Regions from separate parts of the Bacillus sp. UMB0893 genome, predicted to be linked through region 3. Evidence: riboswitches for the same ligand, from Rfam matches in the RefSeq annotation. Region 3 holds a riboswitch; each other region holds the start of a gene.
What was found. Region 3 has a riboswitch for thiamine pyrophosphate ahead of thiC (phosphomethylpyrimidine synthase ThiC). Riboswitches for the same ligand answer to the same signal wherever they lie in the genome.
Positions count from the first base shown of each region.

Region 1 (7,884 bases), on a different contig from region 3:
TCTTAATGTGGATAGATCATAGTTTTTAAAGTTTGGAGAGTTCAGCTCGGCAATAAACATCGTCGGAACTCCGTGCAGTCCGGTGCATTTTTCTTTTTCGACTGTTTGGAGAACAAGGTCTGGATCGAACTCGATGATTGGAACCATCGCAGCCCCGACAGATACGCACGCCATAACTCCAAGTACGCATCCGAAGCAATGAAAGAACGGAACAGGGATGCATAATCGATCCTGATTGGTTAAATTCATAGAGCTTGCAACAAGGAAACCGTTGTTGACAATGTTATGGTGAGTCAGCATAACACCCTTAGGAAAACCTGTTGTGCCTGAGGTGTACTGCATATTGATGACCCCCTCAGGCGTTAAGAGGCTCTCTCTTTCAGCAAGCTCTTCATCTGTAATTTTTGATCCGTGATTCAACAGCTCATTCCAGGTGTACATCTCTTCGGGTGCATTCTGATTTCCTATGTAAATGAGGTTTTTTAAGTGGGGCAAAGCTTCAGTTTGTATGTATTTTTCAGCAGATGCTGAATTCGTGATAGAGCGGACAATGTCGACATAGGATGTTCCTTTAAAGCCATCGATTAAAAAAAGAGTGGTGGAATCTGATTGCTTCAGCAAATACTCAAGTTCACTGCTTTGATAGCTTGTGTTGACAGTGACGAGCACAGCGCCTATGCGTGCTGATGCAAATTGCAGCAGCAGCCATTCTGGAACATTAGTAGCCCATATAGCCAGGTTTTCTCCCTTTTTCACGCCAAGACCCATTAACGCTTTTGCGAGCTTTGTTGTTTCGTCATAAAATTCATCATACGAAAAGCGGATGTTTTCCTTTGAATACACCACTGCATCCTGACTTCCGTATTTTGAAACCGTTTCTTTCAATAAGTTGCCGATTGTTACATTTTTTAATGGCTGCATAGGACCTCCCTGTACAAAAAGATTGGTTACGCTTTCATTATAAACTATTATTAGAAAATTTGAAAAACTATTATTCTCTAAAATATGCGGATGAAGTTGCAGTATAATAGAGAAGACACATATTTAGAAGGGGAACCATCATGAACAAAACTAATTTTTATCCATATCTTGCACTTGCCATTGGAGTCGCTGCGGTATCGACGTCTGCCATCTTCGTAAAATTGACCTCTGCACCTGCGCCGGTCATTGCTTTTTATCGCTTATTTTTCTCGACACTGATTGTTATGCCTCTTTTTTTGGCAAAATCATTGCCGCACTTAAAAACATTAACGAGAAAAGACTGGAGCTTTTCGATAGTAGCTGGTGTGCTGCTTGCGTTTCATTTTATTCTCTGGTTTGAATCGCTTAACTACACCTCTGTAGCGAGCTCTGTAGTCCTGGTTACATTGCAGCCATTGTTCGCATTTATAGGGACCTACTTCTTTTTCAAAGAAAAGGTTTCACTGCGGGCTATCCTCAGCGCATTGCTCGCCATCGCCGGCAGTGTTGTAATCAGCTGGGGAGATTTCCAGATCAGCGGACTTGCGTTGTTCGGAGACTTTCTTGCGCTTGCTGCCTGTGGCATGGTTACCGCTTATTTGCTTTTTGGCCAAGGGGTAAGAAAACGCCATACTCTGACACTTTATACATTTATCGTTTATGCAGCCAGCTCTGTGACGCTATTCTTGTACTGTGTTTTCTTAAACTATCCGCTCACCGGTTATCCAGGGCAGGATTGGCTCTACTTCCTGCTGCTTGCAATTGTTCCGACTTTGCTTGGTCACTCGCTGTTTAACTGGTCCTTGAAGTGGATTTCAACGAACGTGATTTCAGTCGCCATTTTATTTGAGCCAGTTGGATCAATTATTCTTGCTTATTATTTTCTGGAGGAAACGGTCATCCTGACACAAATGATAGGCGGTGCCATCATTATCGCAGGAGTGCTGCTCTTTCTTTTTGAAAAGAAAGAAGTTGCTGAGATTTCTAGTGAACAGGCATTATAAAAAAGTATAAAATTTTGCACAATGATTGCGAGCGGAATCGCCCAGCTCCTCGTCCAGAAAAAATCCGCTGGAAAAGTCAAAACCGGCTTTTCTGCCGGATTCTTTTTTGTCATGCCTGCGCTAAACGGGCATTGCGCTTTTCTAATGTTTCTCCATGATTTTCCGCTCTAGAGCTTTGTATGTGTAGTCAGTTTTCTTTATTAAAGCCTCCTCGAAGCTGCCTGTTTTCTTTGTTTCTTTCAGCAGATCCATAATGATTCCTTCCCCGAATTCATCTGTCAGAATCTGAACAGCATAGTAGCTTTGGGTATACACATCAGCGTTATCTTCCAATGCCTTCGTCCAGTTGGGAGAAATTTTTAATTTGTCAAAAGGAGTAATCTCTGTTAAAGGAATCTGCGGAACGTAGCCATTATAGCCCGCATATTCAGCCACACCTTCATTGAACCAGATCGGAATCTTTATGATGTCTATTTTTTCTTTTGCTAAAGCCTGATCAAAAAAGTAATGGGCATATTCATGGTAGAACGTCTGTACCATAAGCGGAGACGAGATATCAGCATCTTCTGGAATAATGACTCCCATTGTTTCTTTGATTGGATCATAAAACCCCAAGTAATCAACATAGTCTAAATCCTTAAGCGAGTCCGGGGATTCATTAAGCAAAATTAAGTCAATCGGTTTATCCTCAATCTCTCCAAACAAACGCTCGCTTATTTGCCGGGCTTCTTCAAATTCATTCTCTACAAGCTTTATATCCCTTTTTTGTTCTGGGGAATAAAAGACATTTAAATGATCAATCTCTTTCCTTTCAGCGGTTTTTTTATGCTCCGCATAAGGGTCAACTGGGAGATATGCATTAACCTGAAGTTCAAATTTTTCAAGGGGACCTAATGTCTGATCGTTGAAATGAGTGATCATCACATTCATAAGCCCTACAAAAAATAAAGAAATGAACAGACAGATGCTTGTGATCGACAAAAAAATCGAACCTGAAAGACCTTTTAAGAAAAGAAGATTCCTTTGTCTGCGATTGATAATTTGATAAATGGAATAGACAAACATAGCGATCAGCAAAATGGTAATGATGGCACCCGCAATAAAGCTGTCGCGAATATTTAAAAAGAGGAATAGACCGAAAAACATGCCGGTAAAAAGGATGATATATAAAATCGTTAAAAAAAGATGCAGAAGTATTTTCAAGTGTGAGCCTCCGAATGTTAAGTAGTCTTTTAAGATATTCTTCTTATTGAATAGAAAGTCCTTTTAAGAGTAGGAATTATATCGTTTCTGTCGAATTTTCATGTAGGAGAGTGAAAAATATGGAATATTCGATCAGGATAGCAGCACAAGAGGACGCGAAACAAATCGCGGTTGTTCATGTGGATAGCTGGAGAACGACGTATAAAGGAATTGTAGCGGAATCTTTTTTAGAAAAAATGACATATGAAAGCAGAGAAAGGCTCTGGGCTTCTGCAAGTCCAGATTCAGTAGTTGTTGCAGAAGATACAAATGGCAGGATTGTAGGGTTTGTCAGCTTCGGACCAGAACGGACGAAGGAATTTGATTTTGATGGAGAATTATATGCAATTTACCTTTTAAAAGAAGTACAGGGATCAGGCATCGGACGGAAGCTTGTGCTGGCTGCTGCAGAAGGGCTCATTAAGCAGAACCATCAATCTATGCTGCTATGGGTAATGAATGCAAATCCTTCGAAAGGCTTTTACGAACGTTTTTTACCAGAAAAGGTGGCAGAAGATGTTTATACGATAGAAGGGGAGGATCATCAGGAAACAGCTTTAGGATGGAGGGATCTGCAGAAGCTTGCTGCTGTTTTAAAGGAAAAGGTCTGAATTCAAATTGAAAGAGGGATCACTGTGAAGAGTGCATTAATTCTTGGAGGAACTCAATTTTTCGGAAAACGGCTTGTTCAAAAACTGCTGGAACATGGCGTGGAAGTTACGATTGCAACAAGAGGCGTAACGCCCGATGACTTTGGTGATAAGGTCCTGCGCCTGATCATTGATCGCGAAAATAAAGAATCAATGCAGACTGCATTTCATGAAAAAGAGTGGGATGCCGTCTATGATCAATCCTGCTTTTCACCGCTTGAGGCTAAATCTTCATATGAAGCGCTGCATGGTAAAATAAAGCACTATATCTTTACATCTACAATGGCCGTTTATGAATTTGGGAGAGGGCGAACGGAAGAGGATTTTGATCCATTTTCGTATGAACCTTCTTTTAACGAGCGCAAGGACTATAAAGGTATGGCAGGATACCAGGAAGCAAAGCGCAGTGCGGAAGCTTATCTTTTTCAGAATGCTGATGTGCCGATTACTGCGGTAAGGCCAGCTTTAGTTATAGGAACCGATGATTATACCGAACGATTTTTATTTCATGTGAAAAAAGTGAAAAATGGGGAGCAGATTGGAATCAAAGAACCTGGCTATTTTTATAGCTATACGTCATCGGAGGACGCAGCAGGATTTCTGTATGCGGCTGGAAGAAACGCATTAACAGGTGCATACAATGTGGCTTTTGAAAAAAGTCTCTCATTAAATCAATTGCTTGGCAAAATCGAAGATGCAGTCGGGAAAAATGTGATTTTGACACAAGAGATTACGAAGGAAAATGCTTCACCTTATGGATTGCCTGGTGATTGGACGCTCGATGTGTCAAAGGCTGCTGAAGCAGGATACTCTTTTCAGGAATTGGATCCGTATGTAAATCGTTTAATAGAAGTAATGAAAAAAGAAACGTGACTGTGTCGCGTTTCTTTATTTTAATGAGGCAGAATCTGCTGATGAAACATCGTAGCAAAGTAAGCGAAAACAAATCCGAGCGGAAATGAAAAAATCACAGACCAGCCGTTGACAGGACCGTCTTCATTGCTAATTCTGATCGCTTCAATATAACCGTAAATAAAGTGAATGAGCGACAATAAAAGTGTAACTAGCATTAATAAGTAGGATAGATTCATAATATGTCCTCCATAAGTGAACTCTACTACTCCTATTACATGCTGGAAAATGAGAGATTATGATAAAAAATACCGAAAAAGAACGGTGTATTAAAATAGAATCTATTTTCTTTTTAAAATTAATGATTTAGAAGTAGTCAGCATGAGTACAAGTATAATGGAACAAATAATAAAAGTAGGAACCATGTAAGAAGCATTATAAGCCGCAGAGTAGATGAGCACAGGCTTATCTCCGGCAAATTCGGCAAAGAAAACTGCTCCAGCTATTGTATGAGCTGCGAATCTCAGCAAGCTTCCGAGAAAGGCCGCTGCTGCAACATATGCAATCAAGCGTCCTTTGTTAAGAGGATTGATTGCGTTCTGTACTTGTTTATAAAATATGCCGCCGGCACCCACAACTGTAAATGCAACAAAGTAGTCAAGGAAACCTTGTACAGGGTGAACGATTGTCGTATAGCCCATAATTGTCTGAAGGAGTCCGAGTAAGAATCCTGTCAGCAATCCGCCTTTTATTCCATGACGGAAACCCATAATCAAGACAGGAACCATCGCAAGCGAAATGGATCCGCCCTGCGGCATTTTTCCAATGTAGCTTGTTAGTAAATCAAGCAAAAATGCAATTGCACCAAGGATAGCAACCTCTACTAAAAAGACAAGCCGCGTATTTGTTTGCATCATGTATACCCCTTTTCCAGCATCTGACCGGGGCTGTTTTTTCCATAATAAAAAGCAATGCGGGGAATGTCGGATGGTTTCCACGCACTGCTTTGGTTGGGTTATCACTTGAATCCATCGCCACATCCCTACGTCAGCTCTAACTAAACAGGTTCTATGGGTCTGAACAATACGTTCACTCTCAGCCGAATGGCTCCCCAAGTGGTCAAATGCAATATATGATTTAGAGACTACTATACAGGATGTTGCAAAATTCGACAAGGATAAATTCATATTTTTTTCAGAAAATAATGGAAATGCTAATCCGCCATCTTTACAAGCTTGTTAAATGTTGCTATAGTCACAATGAATCGAATATATGCAGGGGAGCTGAGTGAACTTGGCTGAGAGGATACTGATTCTTGTATCGACCCTTTAACCTGATCTGGGTAATGCCAGCGGAGGGATTGAGGAAAAAGCGTTATTTTTCCAGAACTTTGCGAATGCGTTAAGGCTGCCCTAGTGGCAGCCTTTTTTGTCGTTAGATCAGTAATTCATATATTAGAAGATAAAAGAGGGGGATAACAAATGGCCAGTGTAAATCTAGCATTTCAAGTGCTGCCTAAATCATCACGAGGCAATACATATGAGATTGTAGACAAAGCGATTGAAGTGGTTCAGCAGTCAGGTGTCAAATACGAGGTTGGCGCAATGGAGACTGTGATGGAAGGGGAGCTTGATGAACTGATTGAAATCGTGAAGAAAGCGCAGGATGCCTGCATTTCAGCTGGTGCTACAGAGGTGATGACACATATGAAGATCCATTACCGTCCAAATGAAGGAGTCACGATGGATGAAAAACTTAAAAAATACCGTGATTAAATCTGTTTCTGGAGTGGCACTGCCGGGATTTGTGCTGCTGGCATTCCTTTTTTTGTGGGAAATTGCTGTTATCGTCACAAAGATAGAAAAGTGGATCCTGCCGCGCCCTTCAGCTATTTTTATGACGCTCGCAGAGATGAGAGGAACGATAGCAGGGCATACCATGCAGACGATGACAGAAGCGGTGCTCGGTTTGCTTATAGCTATAACGGCAGGCGTACTGATTGCTATTTTAATAGACGCATCTGACTTGGTGCGAAAATCAATTGAACCGCTGCTTGTTCTTTCGCAAACTATCCCAATTATTGCGCTGGCTCCGTTGCTTATTATTTGGTTTGGTTTCGGAATTTTTCCTAAAGTGATTGTCGTAGCACTTGTCTGTTTCTTTCCGATAGCCATCAATCTTTCTGACGGTTTCCGTTTAGTCGACAGGGATATGGTAAAGCTCATGAAAACACTTGGAGCGAGCCGCAGACAAATGTTTTTGAAATTAAAGCTTCCAGCTGCAACACCTTTCTTTTTTTCTGGGTTAAAAATAGCGGGAACATACAGTGTCATGGGAGCGGTTATCGGAGAATGGCTGGGTGCGAGTCAGGGTCTTGGCATTCTTTTAACGCGATCTTCCCAGTCCTTTTTAACAGAAAAAGTATTTGCAACAATCATCTTAATTGTAGGACTAAGTTTAATCATATTCGCAATCATTGAATTACTGGCAAGAGTCATGATGCCATGGAAATATAAACAGGATAAGTATTCTAATTAGCACGGGGGAAGAAAAAATGAAGAAACTTGTATTCACTCTATTTAGCTTAATGTTCATCATTTCAGGGTGCAGCTCTGCGGAAAATACATCTAAAGATGAATTGAAAAAAGTGAAAATCATGCTTGATTGGTTTCCTAACACAAATCACACAGGTATTTATGCAGCAAAAGAGAAAGGCTTCTATGAAGAAGAAGGTCTTGATGTCGAAATCGTAGAACCAGGCGAGGGAGTCAGTGCCGATCAAATCGTTGCTGCAGGGGAAGCTGATTTCGCCATCAGCTACCAGGAGAATATTACACACGCTAGATCAACAGGTGTTCCAATTGTGTCGATAGCTGCAATCATTCAGGAAAATACATCTGCATTCGCTTCTTTAAAAGAAGAAAACATAATGTCTCCAAAAGATTTTGAAGGAAAAAGATATGGAGGATGGGGTTCCCCAACAGAAGAAGCTGTTATCAAAGCTGTGATGGATAAATCAGATGCTGATTTTGAAAAAGTGGATTATATCACGCTTGGTGCAACAGACTTCTTTAAATCGATCGGACGCGATACAGATTTCCAATGGATATTTCAGGGCTGGGATGGTATTGAAGCCGAACGGCAGGGAATCGAATTAAATTACATTTATTTAAAAG
Region 1 covers NZ_PKLB01000010.1:1,494-9,377, reverse strand. Annotated here, with positions in the region: partial or broken gene CYJ36_RS20050 (AMP-binding protein) at 1-921, opposite strand, end outside; gene CYJ36_RS20045 (DMT family transporter) at 1,062-1,964, shown strand; gene CYJ36_RS20040 (hypothetical protein) at 2,106-3,167, opposite strand; gene CYJ36_RS20035 (GNAT family N-acetyltransferase) at 3,287-3,817, shown strand; gene CYJ36_RS20030 (NAD-dependent epimerase/dehydratase family protein) at 3,842-4,729, shown strand; gene CYJ36_RS20025 (hypothetical protein) at 4,750-4,947, opposite strand; gene thiT (energy-coupled thiamine transporter ThiT) at 5,050-5,622, opposite strand; TPP riboswitch at 5,731-5,832, opposite strand; TPP riboswitch at 5,975-6,085, shown strand; gene CYJ36_RS20015 (MTH1187 family thiamine-binding protein) at 6,190-6,483, shown strand; gene CYJ36_RS20010 (ABC transporter permease) at 6,455-7,246, shown strand; gene CYJ36_RS20005 (ABC transporter substrate-binding protein) at 7,263-7,884, shown strand, end outside.
Region 1: another riboswitch for thiamine pyrophosphate. It lies ahead of CYJ36_RS20015 (MTH1187 family thiamine-binding protein); the one in region 3 lies ahead of thiC (phosphomethylpyrimidine synthase ThiC).

Region 2 (7,884 bases), on a different contig from region 3:
GGTCTATTTCCTCTAATAAAGCATGATTTTCCTGGATCCCGAGCAATTCTTTTCGAATGCGGCCAAGGATTGCCTGACGATATTCACTATCAGGTCTTCGCAAACCGCGAATAACGTTAAGAATAATATCTTGAAGAATCTTTCCAAGTTTTTCTTCATTTATCATATTTCGAAAGGATTTTATCGCAAATTGTAAAAACCCATCTGCCTCGCCATTATCGATTGCCCGCATGGCGAATCTGCCAAATTCCTCTCTTTGATCATGTCTTGATGCCCATTCCTCAATCTTAACAAGCAGATAATCAAAGCTCTTTTCATCATACTTTCGCTCAAGCACTTGCTTAATGAGAGCTTGAAGCAGTTTCATTATTTCATCAGCCGTTAGATATCCTTTTAGCTGCTTCTGGATAAGAGGAGCCAGTTTTTCCAAATCCACACTTTCGATCATTTGGATGATGAGCGATTTCATTGTTTTTTTGAAAGAATCGGACTGCAGTTCTTTTTCTAGTATAGGCATCAGTTTTTCTGTCATATTTATTTGTGTTAATTTTGTTTGAATGCTCTCCTTTGACAGCCAATCATTTTCTATTGTATGAACGAGAGCTTTTATCATTCTGCTCCGATTTTTAGGAAGTAAAGCTGTATGGGGAATAGGAATGCCAAATGGGTGTCTGAATAACGCAGTCACGGCAAACCAATCTGCCAACCCCCCAACAAGCCCTGCTTCAAATCCTCCTTGCAGAAATTCTCCGGCAATTGTTCCTTGAAAAGGGATCGTTGCTGCAAACCCCGTTCCCATAACAGCAAGTGAAATCCCAGCTAAATGTTTTGATTTATTAGACATGACGAACCCTCAATCTTTCTAAATTTAAAAATATGTTTCTTTTTATTAATGCTAGTCTAAAAAGAGAAATAAATCCAATTATTTCACAGAAAAAAACCGGCCGATTTCACGGCCAGTTTTATTTACTGTATTTTATCCCAAATAACGCTGATAAATCCCCTTTGCTTCTGCCATATCTTTCGTCCCATGAATCAAAGCGCGCCCGTCCCGGAATACAACAATTCTGTGATGGCCAGTTTGAAAAGAGAGCAGATACGGATTTGCTGTAATCTCATCAACAGCTCTGCCCAGTGTTTTAGCAAGCTCCTTAAAATTCATTTCCTTCGATACAGCAGGCCTGATTTGAACAGTATCTCTGCCGCAAAGAACCGACGTTTTAACACTATTGTCCTGAGATAAAAAAGGATAGATTGGGTGATCGCCGCATGATGGACAGCCTGTATTTTTTAAGGCATTGACTTTTATTTGAGAAAATTGATTCCGCCAAATATCAAAAGAGAGCAGTTCTTTCCGTACTTGATCCTCTGCCCCGGTCAGCAGCTTGAGCACTTCACCTGTTTGGTAAGATGCTACCATTTGTACCGCAGGACTGATAATTCCAACTGTATCACACGTTTGGCCTTCCATTGGAATTTGCTTCAGCAGACAATTCAAACAAGGCGTCAGTCCAGGTATTACAGTATAAGTCAGGCCGTAGCTGCCGACACATGCCCCATATATCCAAGGAATCTTTTGTTTAAGTGCTGCATCATTTATAACAAGCCTTGTTTCAAAATTATCTGTAGCGTCAACAATGACGTCTGCAAGTTTTGAAAAATCGCAAATATTTTCAGCGGTCACATCTTCGATCATTGCGTTCACTTTAACCTCGTGATTAATTTCACCAAGTCTCTGTTTCGAAGCAACAGCTTTAGGCAGCCGCTGTTTTGCATCTTCTTCAGTGTATAGCTGCTGACGCTGCAAATTGCTCCATTCTACGTAATCACGGTCCACAATTGTCAGCGTGCCAACTCCAGCACGTACGAGCATCTCTGCATTTGCGGTCCCCAGAGCACCAGCACCGATAATTAATACATGACCATTCCGGATTTTCTTCTGTCCAGCTTCTCCAATAGGAGAAAATAAAATTTGTCTAGAGTAGCGTTCCATTTAGGATGTGATCATTCCTTCTTCCGGGCTGCTTGCAGAAGCATACGCTTTTACTGGAATTCTGCCTGCTTCATAGCTTAGTCTTCCTGCTTCTATTGCAAGCTTCATTGCCTCTGCCATTTTGACCGGATTGTCTGCTGATGAGACAGCTGTGTTTAACAGCACGCCGTCTGCACCTAGCTCCATCGCTTTTGCTGCATCTGCAGCTGATCCGATTCCAGCATCGATAATAACCGGTAAATTTGTTTGTTCAATAATAAATGAGAGATTCAGAGGGTTGATTATTCCTCGTCCTGATCCAATCGGTGAAGCACCAGGCATGATGGCATGAACCCCTGCTTCTTCAAGTCTTCTTGCCAGCACAACATCATCAGACGTGTAAGGAAGAACAATGAATCCTTCCTTAACAAGCTCCTCACTTGCTTTTAACGTTTCAATAGGATCTGGAAGCAGCGTTTTAGCGCATCCGATAACTTCTACTTTTATCATATCACATAACCCGGAAGCTTTAGCCAGCCTTGCAATTCTGACTGCTTCTTCAGCCGTTTTCGCTCCCGCTGTATTTGGCAGCAATGTGTAGCGTTCAAGATCAAGCTGCTCAAGAAAATTAGGCAAAGAGGGTTCAAAAATATTCATCCTTCTCACAGCAAATGTCAAAATGTCTGCTTCAGCAGCATGTACCGCTTCTTTTTGAATCTCAAAAGAAGGATACTTGCCAGTCCCAAGCAGCAGTCTCGATTGAAATGATATTCCGGCAATTGTTAACATGTTTCAGCCTCCTCCTACAAAATGGACAATCTCAAAAACATCACCATTTGAGATCGCTGTTTTCCCGTAATTTTCTTTAGCGATTATTTCAGAATTACGCTCGACGATGACGATTTTGGTGCTTACTTCATAAAAAGCCAGCATGTCTTCAACTGTTTTTACAGAAGACTGCATATCGATGCTGCTGCCATTCACTTTTACTCTCAAGGTCTCACCTCTCTGAACGGTTTATTTGAAACGCATGGATAAACTCGGAGTCTATCGTTCTATTTAAAAATAAATCTCGAATCATAACACCCGTTCTTGGAGCAAGCAGAATGCCATTCCGATAATGCCCGGCAGCCACAAAAAGATTCGGCATGGATGAAAGTCTGCCAATATACGGTTTTCCATCAATGGAACCAGGTCTCAATCCAGCCCATGCTTTATGAAAATGGGCATGTTCGATCACAGGCATGATTTTTTTCGCTTTTTCCATGAGAGCCGAAATGCCTTTTATTGTGGGCTCCTGATTCCAATTTCCATTTTCCATTGTTGCGCCAATAACGATTTTCCCATCAAGCTTTGGAACAAGATAACAGGACTCATGAAAAACAGTAGATGAAAGCTTGCTTCCCTGCAACGAAACAGAAAGACACTCTCCTTTTACAGGATGAACAGCAGCATTTCGCGCGAAATCATCTAAAATGCAGCTGCTCCAAGCCCCATTTGCAAGAACAAGAGATTCGCATAAATAATCACCTTGAGCCGTTTTAATTTCATAGTTAGATATATTAAAACGGTTTATTTTGTATACAGGTGTATTTTCATAGATTTTTCCATTCATTTGCAGAATTGCTTGTTTGAGAGCCTCACATAATAAAACAGGCGAAACCTGGCCATCTTTATCAATCCTAAGAGCTCCATGAATGGTTGCATTTAAATCAGGCTCATTTTTGAGCACGTATTCTTTGGAGTGCCATTCAACATCAGGTTCCAGCTCTGCTCTTTTTTTCAAAGACATCGCCTCCTCAGCTGTCATCGCCAGTTTGTACATCCCATTGTATTGAAGCTGAATATCTATGCCGCTTTCCAAAAGTAAATCTTGAGCTAACTCTGGGTAGAGGGCCTGACTTTCTTTTGCAAAATTAAAAAAAGCATCATTTTCTTCAGTTTCTGTATGAGCACCCAGCATGCCAGCCGCCGCTCTTGATGAACCGCTGCCAGTCTTTCCGCTTTCAAAGACGGCCACCCTCAGACCAGACTTCGATAAATAGTAGGCAGTGGAAAGCCCAATCACTCCTCCGCCGATAATTCCCGCGTCATATAATGGTTTCATAGCTTACACCCCTTTTAACTGTTTTGTTAATTCCAGTACAGCCTGGAGCGGGTCTTCTGCTGAAAATACATATGACATAACAGCGACTCCATCTATTTTCAAATGTCTTATTTCAGAGATAGAAGATGGAACAATTCCTCCAATAACAAAAACAGGAATTCTCACAGATCCTGCAATTTCCCAAGCTTCCTGAACTCCCCTTGCTTTTAAGCCTGGTTTTGAAGACGTTTGAAACACATGCCCGTACAGCAAGCGGTCTGCTCCATTTTCTTCACAAATTACCGCTTCAGCTGCTGAATGAATGGAACAGCCGACTTCAAGCTCCGGGAAATGCTGTTTAACAAGCTTCACATCAAAACTATGGGCTGGAAGCTGGACTTGATTCACACCCGTCATAATGGCTGCGTCAATACGATCATTGATGATCAGCTTTGATTTGGGCACTCCGTTTTGATGCAGCTCTTCAATTAATACGACAAGTTCCCCTGCCGTTTTCTTTTTTTCTCTAATATGGATCGCATCAGCTGCTGTATGTACATTCGTAATCACTCGAACGAGCTCTGCAATGCTCTTTTCTCCATCAGTTATGAGGTGCAATTTCATTTTTGGATCAGTATGGATTCGTTTTGTTCCCATGCCTCCATTGTCTCTGCCATTTCCCAAAAACGGTATTCGTACATCGAGCTAATGAGGAAGTTTTCTTTCATCATTTTTCTCTCGCGCTCACTTGAACGGGCAGCGATTTCATCCAGTCGATTGATTTGTTCCTCAACCAGTTCTTTAAACCAGTCACCATGATAAGTCGCAATCCATTTTTCATATACTTCATCCCCTGGCTTGCACTCTTTCAAATGCTCGCCAACTTCATAGTAAAGCCAATAACAAGGCAGTAATGCAGCAATGACTTCACCAATATTTCCAGTTGCGACAGAGCGGTACATGTGTGATGTATAGGCATAGGCAGTTGGAGCAGGCTTAAACATCTTGCGTTCCTCATCCGTGATGCCGAGCATAACCGAAAATTGCTGATGAAGTGAAAGTTCCGCTTCATATGTCCCTTGCGAATGAACGGCCATCCGGTATGTCGTGTGCAAATCAGGAGCCATTGCCCCTGCGAAAGACTGCACTTTTGCAAAGTGTGTTAAATAATATGAATCCTGCATTACATAATATTTAAATTTATCCTTTGAAAGACTGCCTTCGCCAATACCTTTTACGAAAGGGTGCTCAAAGCTTCCCTCCCACCATTTGTTTGCATATTCTCGGCATTCTTTTGAAAATGACATGTTTGTTTCCTCCCTTTTAGTAAAATCAAAACGCAAAAAACCACTTTTCGCATAGAAAAGTGGTGTATGAATAGACCTGTACACCACTTCCCTACGCTGGTTTTAGCCAGATCAGGTTCTGAGGGTCTTGAAGGCAAACTTCAATCTCAGCCCTTCTATAAGGGCTCCCCTAGCGGTTATTAATATGAATTTTTTAAATTTTACACTTTTATCATAACATGCTGTGAAAATCTTTCAAGCCGCAATTTTCAGCTTTTATGAAACTCCAGCTCTTGCCTAAGTTCATCGACATATTCTTCTGATCCAGTCAATATCAGCAAGTCTCCCCTTTTCAGCTCTGTATCTCCATGAGGAACGATCGACTCATTTTCTCTGAAAATACGCACAAAGATGACATCTCCTGTGAAAGGAAAGCTGCGGAGCATCATGCCGTCGTAGCGCCTATTGTTCATTTTTATCTGATAAAGCGCTGAATCGTTGTTCGTCAGTATTTTCATAATGCCTGGTGCTTCTATTAGTGCTCTGAGCATGGTTTTTGTAGAGAGCAGGACTGAAAATACATCGATATTCTTCGCCCTTAGCTGCTCATCTAACAGCGGCGAAGAGATTGCCGCAATGACACGGTCAACTTCCAGCTCTTGTGCAAATAATGCGATTTCGGCATTTGTATCCTCGTCTCCAGTAGCAACAATCAGGATGTCTGCCTCAAATACACCCTTAGACTGAAGCGTATCAAGTGAATAATCATCAAGTTCCTGTATTTGAAACAGAGATTCGGCAATCTGCTGCTCATTTTTATCAACATGCGTATGATACACGGTTGTATCATACAGCCTAGTATTTAATTCACGAGTGACAGGCAGCGTCATCTGATTGGCACCGATAAATGCCACTTTTAGCTTCTTCTGCGAAGATAGCTGCTCAGGAAATAATTTCTTAAACCCAATAGGTGTGAAAATACTGGTTAAGACAGCAGTCAAAATGAGAGCGCCAGACATCTGGGCGTCAATCACATTGACTCTTTCTCCAATGGTTGCTGCAGCAATGACAAGCGAGAGTGTTGAGGTTAAAAGAAAACCTGCAGCGAGAGTCGTTTTTGTGTCATACCATCTTTTCAGCAAGTAAATCGGCACTATTTTTGAAATAAGCAGAGCAATAAACAACAATGGAATCAGCATTAAGATTTTCGGATCTTTAAACAGCGACCATACATCGAGATCAACTCCTACCATAACGAAGAAGATCGGAATCAAGAAGCCGTAGCCAAACGAATCCATTTTTTGAACCATTTCCTTGTTGGGAGATAACAAAGATACGAGAACTCCCGCTAAAAATGCGCCTAATATATTTTCAGCGCCAATCGTTTCTGAGAGCGCCACTAAGACGATGATTAATGTAAATATAGCCCTTGTCCCAATTTGGATCGTCCCTTTGGACATCGTCTCAATAAACGACCTGCTTTGGAATGTTTTTCCTAGGAAATATAAGCATACACCAGCGCCGAATAATAGAAGCAACAGCCACGTATTTGTATTTTCTCCTCCATAAATTGAAGCAAACACAGCAAGCAGAATCATCGTCACCAAATCCGCAATAACTGCGACAAGTAAGATGATTTGCCCAATATTCGATTTCATAATGCCTGCATCTTTTAGAGTAGGAACGACAACTCCGAGCGAGATGGTGGAAATAATCAAGGTCATTAAAAACACATTCTCGATAAAACCTAACAGCACAAACAAATAGGAAAGAAGCAAAGATAAAATGAAAATCCCTATAAAGATCAGAAAAGAAACAACAAAAGTATTTGGAGCTTCTTTTCCGCTTGGGAGAATTTCTTTTTTCTTTCCCCCAATAAAAGCCGTGAAATCAATTTCAAGTCCGCTTAAAAACATGAGAAAGATAAAGCCTAACAGGGAAAGCGTTTCAAGCCACATATCTTCCTGAACAAGGTTGAACCCGCTTTTCCCAATAATAATTCCCATTATGATTTCTGCCACTACGACAGGCATCACTTTTATTTTCAGGCGATGAAGCAAGATCGGAGTGATAAATGCTGCTAATAAAACAATGACAAGTGATGAAAAGGAAGCTCCATGCACAATAGTTCCTCCATTTCTGATTCTAGATTAAATATTGCATGAATAAAGTGGCCATTCCAAAGTAAATAAGAATCGAAATAATGTCGTTAATTGTGGTGATAAATGGACCTGAAGCAACTGCAGGATCTACCTTCAGACGATGCATCACAAGCGGAACAAAAGCACCTGCTATCGTTGCAACGGTAAGCGTTGCAAGAACGGAAATACCCACTAGAAGCCCCAAAAACAAATCATGCTGCCAAAAATAGACAATACCGGTTACTAACACACCGCAGACCGCTCCATTTATAAGGCCTGTGCCCGCTTCTCTTACGATAATTTTCCAGTTTCCGCCTTCTTCCAGATCCCCCATTGCAATCCTTCTAACAGCAACAGCCAAAGCCTGTGTCCCTGTATTCCCGGCCATTCCGGCAATCA
Region 2 covers NZ_PKLB01000001.1:109,938-117,821, reverse strand. Annotated here, with positions in the region: gene CYJ36_RS00540 (DUF445 domain-containing protein) at 1-844, opposite strand, end outside; gene CYJ36_RS00535 (thiazole biosynthesis adenylyltransferase ThiF) at 977-1,993, opposite strand; gene CYJ36_RS00530 (thiazole synthase) at 1,994-2,761, opposite strand; gene thiS (sulfur carrier protein ThiS) at 2,765-2,968, opposite strand; gene thiO (glycine oxidase ThiO) at 2,973-4,079, opposite strand; gene tenI (thiazole tautomerase TenI) at 4,083-4,715, opposite strand; gene tenA (thiaminase II) at 4,679-5,365, opposite strand; TPP riboswitch at 5,437-5,546, opposite strand; gene CYJ36_RS00505 (monovalent cation:proton antiporter family protein) at 5,614-7,470, opposite strand; gene mgtE (magnesium transporter) at 7,490-7,884, opposite strand, start outside.
Region 2: another riboswitch for thiamine pyrophosphate. It lies ahead of tenA (thiaminase II); the one in region 3 lies ahead of thiC (phosphomethylpyrimidine synthase ThiC).

Region 3 (7,884 bases):
TCTGCTTTGACTCTTGATAAGTACTGCAAGCCAATTGTTGAAGCCATAGCCGATGATTCCTCGCATCTAAAATCTGGTTCAAGCCCATTTCCAAAGCCGCCATCACGATTTTGAAATACCTCTAATTCTGTTATGACATCTTCTTTTGCCCCATTCTCAAACTCAAAAAGATATAATGCCCGGTCAACCTTGCGTGCTTTTTCAAGCATAAATGTACGAGCTTTATGAAATTGTTCGTTTGTAAACAGCTTCATTATCCTGACCCCCATTATTTCTTCAGTGTAATTATAACCCTTGTCCCTTTGCCAATTTCGCTTTCCATCTTAAATTGTCCTTTATGATCTGTAATGATTTTATTGCTGATCGTAAGCCCAAGTCCAATGCCTTTTTCTTTTGTTGTAAAGAAAGGAGTTCCCAACTTTTTTAATCGGTGTTCATCGATTCCTGTTCCATTATCCTCAAAGGTAAGCTGATACGATACAAGCTCCTTTTCTTGCCCCTTTATTTTTAGGGTACCCCCATTTGGCATTGCTTCGATAGCATTTTTCATGACATTTATGAAAACTTGCTTCATTTGATTTTTTTCGCATTCTATATAAGAACCATCAGAATCAAATTGCAGATCAAAGTGAACGTTCTTTAATGCAGCTTCAGGATTTAACAGAATAACCGTATCTTTAAGGAGCTGCACGATATCAGCCGATTCTTTTAGATGAACCGCCTGCGGTCTGGCCAAAGCCATAAACTCATTGATAATCTGCTCGATCCTGCTTAACTCTTCTATGATGACATTCTGGTATTCTTGATCCTGCTGATCGCATTCTTTTTCGGTTAATAGCTTAAAAAAGCCCTTTATGGATGTGAGCGGATTCCGGATTTCATGCGCGACTCCCGCTGCCAGCTCTCCTAATACAGAGAGCTTTTCGTAATTGCGCATATACTCCTCAACTTTTCTTTTTTCTGTAATGTCTCTTGAAATAAATACTATGCTTTCCGGCTCCCCATGCTTGTTTAGGACCGCCATTCCCTTTCCCTCAAACAAAACAGCTTGTCCTGATTTACTTACCTTGTGATATGGGATTGTAAAAGGTTCTTTTGTTGTGAATAGCCGTTCTACAATTTCCTCAGCCATTTTTTTATCATCTTCATGAATATAAGTGAATACGTTTTGTCCTACCATACTCTCAGGATCGTATCCAAGAATTTTTTCGTAGGAGGGTGATGCATATTTATAGTTTCCTTCCAAATCGACAACGCAAATTAAATCGTTGCTGTGCTCTAAAATAATCCGATACTTGCTTTCGCTCTTTCTCAGCTTTTCTTCCGTTTGTTTTCTCTTTGTAATGTTGCGTGAAATCACGATAGCAAGCTTTAAGGATTCATTTTCAGCGACAGGAATCCCATGCGACTCAAGCCATACGTAAGAACCATCCTTGCATAAATACCGATATTCGACCGTTAATTGGCTATGATCCTTGAACATTTTATAAAATTGTCCTGAAATGAGTTCACGATCTTCCGGGTGCACAAACTGGAATGGACTGTCCCCTACAGTTTCTGAAAGATCATACCCTAACACTTCTTTATAGGAGGGTGAAACGTAGGTAAACAGTCCATTGTCGTCAAGCAGTCCGACTATATCCCGCATATTTCCAGTTATCAGCCGGAATTTTTTTATAGTATCTTCATGTTCCTTTTCTAATTTTTTCTTATTTGATGCATCTCTGATGATAACCTGTGTTGAAAGGCTGTCACCCCATACACTTGGCAAACTGGTCACTTCCACAACAATGGGCAGACCTTCATTTGTGTACCAAATTTGTTCCATTGAAGACGGCGTTACTCCATTATTCGTTTCCGTAATTCTCTGTTCAATTGTTTCTCTATATTGGGGATCGATCAGGTTCCAAATCGGCTTTCCTATCAGTTCACTTTTACAGGTGATCTTTAATAGTTTCATTGCAGCAGAATTTATGTACTTCCATTTCCGGCCTTCATGTATCAAAAATGCTGTAGGAGAGTGTTCAAGCTGGTTAAGATAGACCTGTCTAAAATCCTCAAGTTTTTCCTGAGAAAGGACTTTCTCTTCATGATTCTGGTCCAGATTCTTCATTATGTGTCCATCCTCCTCCAAATACAGTCACACCTTTAATATATCAAATTTTCAAAATATAAGGTACTGCCCGAAGTCCCTAGTAACCTAAAATAGGAATGGCCCGTATTGTATGATTGAACTGAGCTGATTGCCATTTAATTAATAATACCATGATGGATTATTTCCACACTTACCTTTGGTTCAATCAGGCCATTTTGATAATCTTCGTCCCATTTTACCTTTTTCCAGATAGCTGGATGGTAGGCAATAAGCTCTCTGTCAATACCAAAAAAGTCGCATTTGGCTGCTTGAAGCTTAGCTGCTGTTTCCTCTGATTGCAAACCCCAATATTATCAGGAGAATTCTAAATTGTGAAAAATATCACTTGCAGCCTTTTCTTTTAGCTGTTATATTTGCTAACAAATGAATATTTTTTCATTCTGCTAGGGGAGTCCATGATGCTGGACTGAGAGAAGAACATGATTCTTTGACCCTTTGAACCTGATCTGGGTCATACCAGCGTAGGGAAGCAGTGTGGCGTAGGCCAATCTTTTTGGTTTTTACACATACTGTCCCAAGGGTTCTGTTCATGCAGAACCCTTTTTCTATTCTTTTCGCAGGTTTTGATCGAAACCCTACTAACTATTTACAAGGAGGAGTTAAGATTGAATTTCGCATTTAAAACACAGTTTGATGGCAGCAGAAAAGCGTACAAAATCGGATCAAGAGAGGACATTCGCGTTCCGTTTCGGGAAATTAGTTTGTCACAGGATAATGAACCAGTACTTGTGTATGATACGAGTGGACCTTATACAGATTCAAAAGCAATCATTGATATTAATAAAGGTCTGCCAGAAATCAGAAGAAAATGGATCCTCGAACGCGAAGATGCCGAGGAATACATTGGACGAACAATTAAACCTGAGGACAATGGCTATCAGGTGAACCAAACGGATAAAGGGAATGTATTTTCCGCTGATAGAAAAGCACTAAAAGCCCGCAAAGGCAGAAACGTCACTCAGCTTCACTATGCACGAAAAGGAATCATTACACCCGAAATGGAGTTTATCGCGATTCGTGAAAATATGGATCCTGAGTTCATTCGAAGTGAAGTCGCGGGCGGCAGGGCCATCATTCCTGCAAATATCAATCATACAGAAAGCGAACCAATGATCATCGGCAAAAACTTTCATGTCAAAATCAATGCCAATATTGGAAATTCAGCCGTGACTTCTTCTATCCAAGAAGAGGTGGAAAAAATGACGTGGGCGATCAAATGGGGCGCAGATAACATCATGGATTTATCAACAGGCAAGGACATTCACACAACCCGTGAATGGATTATCCGGAATTCCCCTGTCCCTGTTGGCACAGTTCCTATTTACCAGGCGCTTGAAAAAGTGAAGGGAGTTGCAGAAGATCTAACATGGGAAGTTTATCGAGATACTTTAATCGAACAAGCAGAACAAGGAGTCGATTACTTTACGATTCACGCCGGGGTCTTGTTGCGCTATATTCCGCTCACGATTAAGAGAACAACAGGAATCGTATCAAGAGGCGGTTCGATTCTTGCTGGATGGTGTTTAGCCCACCATGAAGAAAACTTCCTTTACACTCACTTCGAGGAAATTTGTGAAATATTAAAGCAATATGACATTTCTATTTCTTTAGGTGATGGCCTTCGCCCCGGATCGATTGCAGATGCAAATGATGAAGCACAATTTGCTGAGCTTGAAACACTTGGAGAGCTGACGAAAATCGCATGGAAGCATGATGTTCAAGTGATGATTGAAGGTCCTGGACATGTTCCAATGCACATGATCCGTGAAAATGTAGAGAAGCAGCAGGAAATTTGCCAGGAAGCACCTTTTTATACTCTTGGACCCTTAACAACTGATATCGCACCAGGCTACGATCATATCACCTCAGCGATCGGAGCAGCGATGATAGGCTGGTTCGGCACAGCCATGCTTTGCTATGTCACACCGAAGGAACATCTCGGACTGCCAAACAAAGAAGATGTCCGTGAAGGAGTCATCGCCTATAAAATTGCGGCCCATGCAGCCGATCTCGCCAAAGGCCATCCAAATGCACAGTATAGAGACGACGCTTTGTCCAAAGCAAGGTTCGAATTCCGCTGGGAAGATCAATTCAATCTTTCCCTTGATCCTGAACGTGCGAAAGAATATCACGACGAAACCCTGCCTGCTGAAGGAGCAAAAACCGCTCATTTCTGCTCAATGTGCGGTCCTAAATTCTGCTCGATGAGAATTTCACATGACTTAAGAAACACAGTCCGTGATCAAGAAATTGAAGACGGACTAAGGCAAAAATCAAAGGAATTTGTGGATAGCGGATCAGCTATTTATCAATAAAATAAATGCTCTTTCAACTGGTTTTACAAATACATCCTATGAGTTAAAGCACTGAAAAATGTTTTCGGCGAAACAACTAGGTTTTAGCATTTTTTTCATCGGTACATTTGGCTATTCAGGCTTTTATTCTGAATTCGGGTTTAATCAGCCAGTTTCATAACTCATTTTCCGTTCGAAACCTGATTTACTTTCCAGAGAGGGAAATTACTTGCCGAAATGCCATTATTACTTGCCAAGATTTGAACATTACTTTCCGATTTGAGAGAAATACTTTCTTTTTTCCATCTGCCTCCTAATTATTGCCGAATACCTTTCAATGCTGATGAAGAAAAAAACAGCGGAATCCACGCATTCCGCTGTTTTCATATGTTACTGCATTGCCTGCAATCCAGCCTGATTCAAAAAGTTCCACGGTTTGTTGTAATGAGGCTGGAAGAAGAAGTCGACAAAACCCAGTTCCTCAATTGTCATTCCATTTTGGATACAGACAGATAATGTATTGATAGACTGTGTCAGATCTGCTTTTGACATCACTTGCGCTCCGACTATTCTTCCTGTGTCTTCTTCATACACAACCTTTAATGTAACTTGTTCATAAGTTGGCATAAATTCTGGACGATCATTTTCTAAGATTGTGATACTTTTCACATTCATATCCAAAAAAGAAGCAGCCGTTTCTGTCATTCCTGTTGAAGCAATATTATTGTCATAAATTTTGATGCCTGATGTTCCTTGCGTACCCATATATTTTATCGATTTCTGAACTAAATTCTTAGCAGCAAGTGTACCCATGCGAACGGCATTTGTAGCTAAAGGAATATAAGCATGCTTACCGGTTGGATTGTATAGGATGGCACAGCTGTCGCCTGCTGCAAATATATCCTTGTTGCTTGTTTGCATATACTCATTAACAATGATGGCCCCGTTATCAAGCATATCAACCTGACCTTTAAGCAGCTCTGTATTTGGTTTAAATCCGATGCATAGAACAACAAGATCTGTTTCGTAATCGCCTTTCGTTGTCACTACTTTTGTAACATTGCCATTTTCACCCTCAAATTTGCTGACGGTTTCGCCTAAAGCAAGTGTGACGCCGCGGTTTTTAAAATCATTTTCAATGACCTCGGTATATTCTGGATCTAAATATTTGCTTAGGATCCGGTCTGCGCTATCAATTAAAGTCACGTCTTTTCCGTATGATTCAAATGCTTCTACCAGCTCGATTCCGATATACCCCGCTCCTACGACTGTAATTTTCTGAGCATCTTTCGCTTTTTCAATGATATTATTTGCATGATTATAGTTTTTAGAAAGAACAATATTATTTAATTTAATCCCTTCGAGCGGCGGGACAATTGGCCAGGAACCCGTTGTCATGACCAGTTTGTCATAGGTATCCTCAATTATTTCATCTGTTGCAAGATTCTTTGCAGTCAGCGTTTTGGCTTCCGCGTCAATAGAGGTTACGGCATGCTTCATTTTCATCGTGACTCCCATGTTCTCAAGTTCTTGAGGTGAGGAGTAAAATAAACCATGTGCGTCCTGAACAACTCCCCCTACATATAAAGCGATGCCGCAAGATAAGAATGAAACATTATCATTTTTTTCATAAACAGTAATTTCAGCTTCCGGATAAAGCTTCGTCATATTAGATACTGCTGCTGTTCCAGCATGTGTACAGCCAATAACCGCGATTTTCATAAATGTAGTTCCTCCTTGAAAATATGTTTGTGAATGTTTTCACATAATATTGTGAAGTTCTTCACATGTTTCCTGTATCCATATTATATTCCCTTAATTAAAAATACGCAAGAGATATTGTGAAGTTTTTCACATTTCTTTTTTCCTTTATATACCTATTCATCACTCTTTAGTCATGGTAAAATTTTTATAATAATCAGAAAAGTGAACGTGAGGATTCCTTATGAATTTAGCAAAAGAAATCGGTATTCATATCCTGCTCTTTCTATTTATTGTGACCTGCCTTATTCTTGTCGTTCTTTTTCCAAGGGATGTTGAAGTAACGGCAGAAGGCACAGCTCAAACTGTTATCTATGATTATCAGTTTTCTTGGTCGGCCTATGAAGAGAATGTTACATCATTTTTCAGCAGTCTTTATCATGATAAAAACTTTGGTCTAACAAAGTTTGAGCGTCCAGTCGAAGAAGAAGCGGCGCTGTATTTTTCAAGAAGCATCAAGATCATTGTGACTGCTCTATTCTTGAGTTTGTTCTTCGGTATTTTAAAAGGAATTTATGATGCGGCTCGTCCAAATCGGCTCGGAATGATTTTTGGAAAAGGATTCACTTGGGTGCTGCAGTCGATTCCCGATTTCTTTCTCTTTCTATGTGCTCAGTGGGTTCTCATTATTTATTTTAGGGATTTTGCTGATATTTTTGGCCACGATGATTGGTACAGCTTTCTATATCCAGCTTTACTTGTTTCTATTTATCCTGCACTTTACATAAGCCGAATTACTGCTGCCGCTTTCCAAGAACAAGAAGATAAGCAATATATTACGGTTGCACATTCTAAAGGATTGCCGCAATACGTTATAACGTTTAAACATATTCTAAAAAACAGCGTGGTTCCAATTTTGAATCATACAGGGTCAATGATGATCTATATTCTATCTAATCTATTAATTGTAGAATACTTGCTCGATTACAAAGGAGCTGCTTTTCGCTTGTTTCAGGCATTTGATGTGACACCCGTTTTAAGCGTTGGTCTTCACACTGCCATCGAGACAAATGTGATTATCGTCTTTGGAACATGTTTCATGCTGATTGTCTTAGTTGTTCAGATTATGAGCAACCTGATAAAGAAATGGGTAGATCCGAGGGAGGGAGGAGTATGACAAATAAACCGCTGATGATAGGCAGCATTATGCTTGCTGCTATTCTATTATTCTCTTTGATTGGCCCTCTCATTCCCAGTGTACAAGAAGGGATTAAAGAACAAAGAATGGTGTTTGTTGACAGTACAACCTACGAACGGGCACCTTTTCCTCCTTCTCTGACATATCCATTTGGATCTGATCAAGATGGAAAGGATATTCTCAGTCTCATCATTATAGGAGCAAAAGATACGCTGCTTCTCATCTTTTCCATTACTGCCATTCGTTATCTTGCAGCCATCCTGCTCACTTTTTTAGGACTAAATAAAAAAAGTCCGTTCCGTTTGCTGATCTATGGCTTGAACGGTTTTGCAGCAAGTCTGCCGATTATTTTCGCTGCTATTTTGTTTATCACAATGCCTATGTTTACTTTTAGCCCTAATCGGATTATCTGGGTCATCATCTTCCTTTCTCTGACAGATGTTGGCCGGGTTGCCTATATTATTCAGCAAACAATGAGCAGCATTTCACACTCCCAATTTGTTGAAGCAGGAGTGACCGTCGGGAACACATCTATT
Region 3 covers NZ_PKLB01000006.1:205,698-213,581, forward strand. Annotated here, with positions in the region: gene CYJ36_RS14630 (hypothetical protein) at 1-254, opposite strand, end outside; gene CYJ36_RS14635 (PAS domain S-box protein) at 269-2,113, opposite strand; gene CYJ36_RS14640 (Ger(x)C family spore germination C-terminal domain-containing protein) at 2,251-2,436, opposite strand; TPP riboswitch at 2,531-2,640, shown strand; gene thiC (phosphomethylpyrimidine synthase ThiC) at 2,740-4,470, shown strand; gene CYJ36_RS14650 (FAD-dependent oxidoreductase) at 4,840-6,171, opposite strand; gene CYJ36_RS14655 (ABC transporter permease subunit) at 6,395-7,327, shown strand; gene CYJ36_RS14660 (ABC transporter permease) at 7,324-7,884, shown strand, end outside.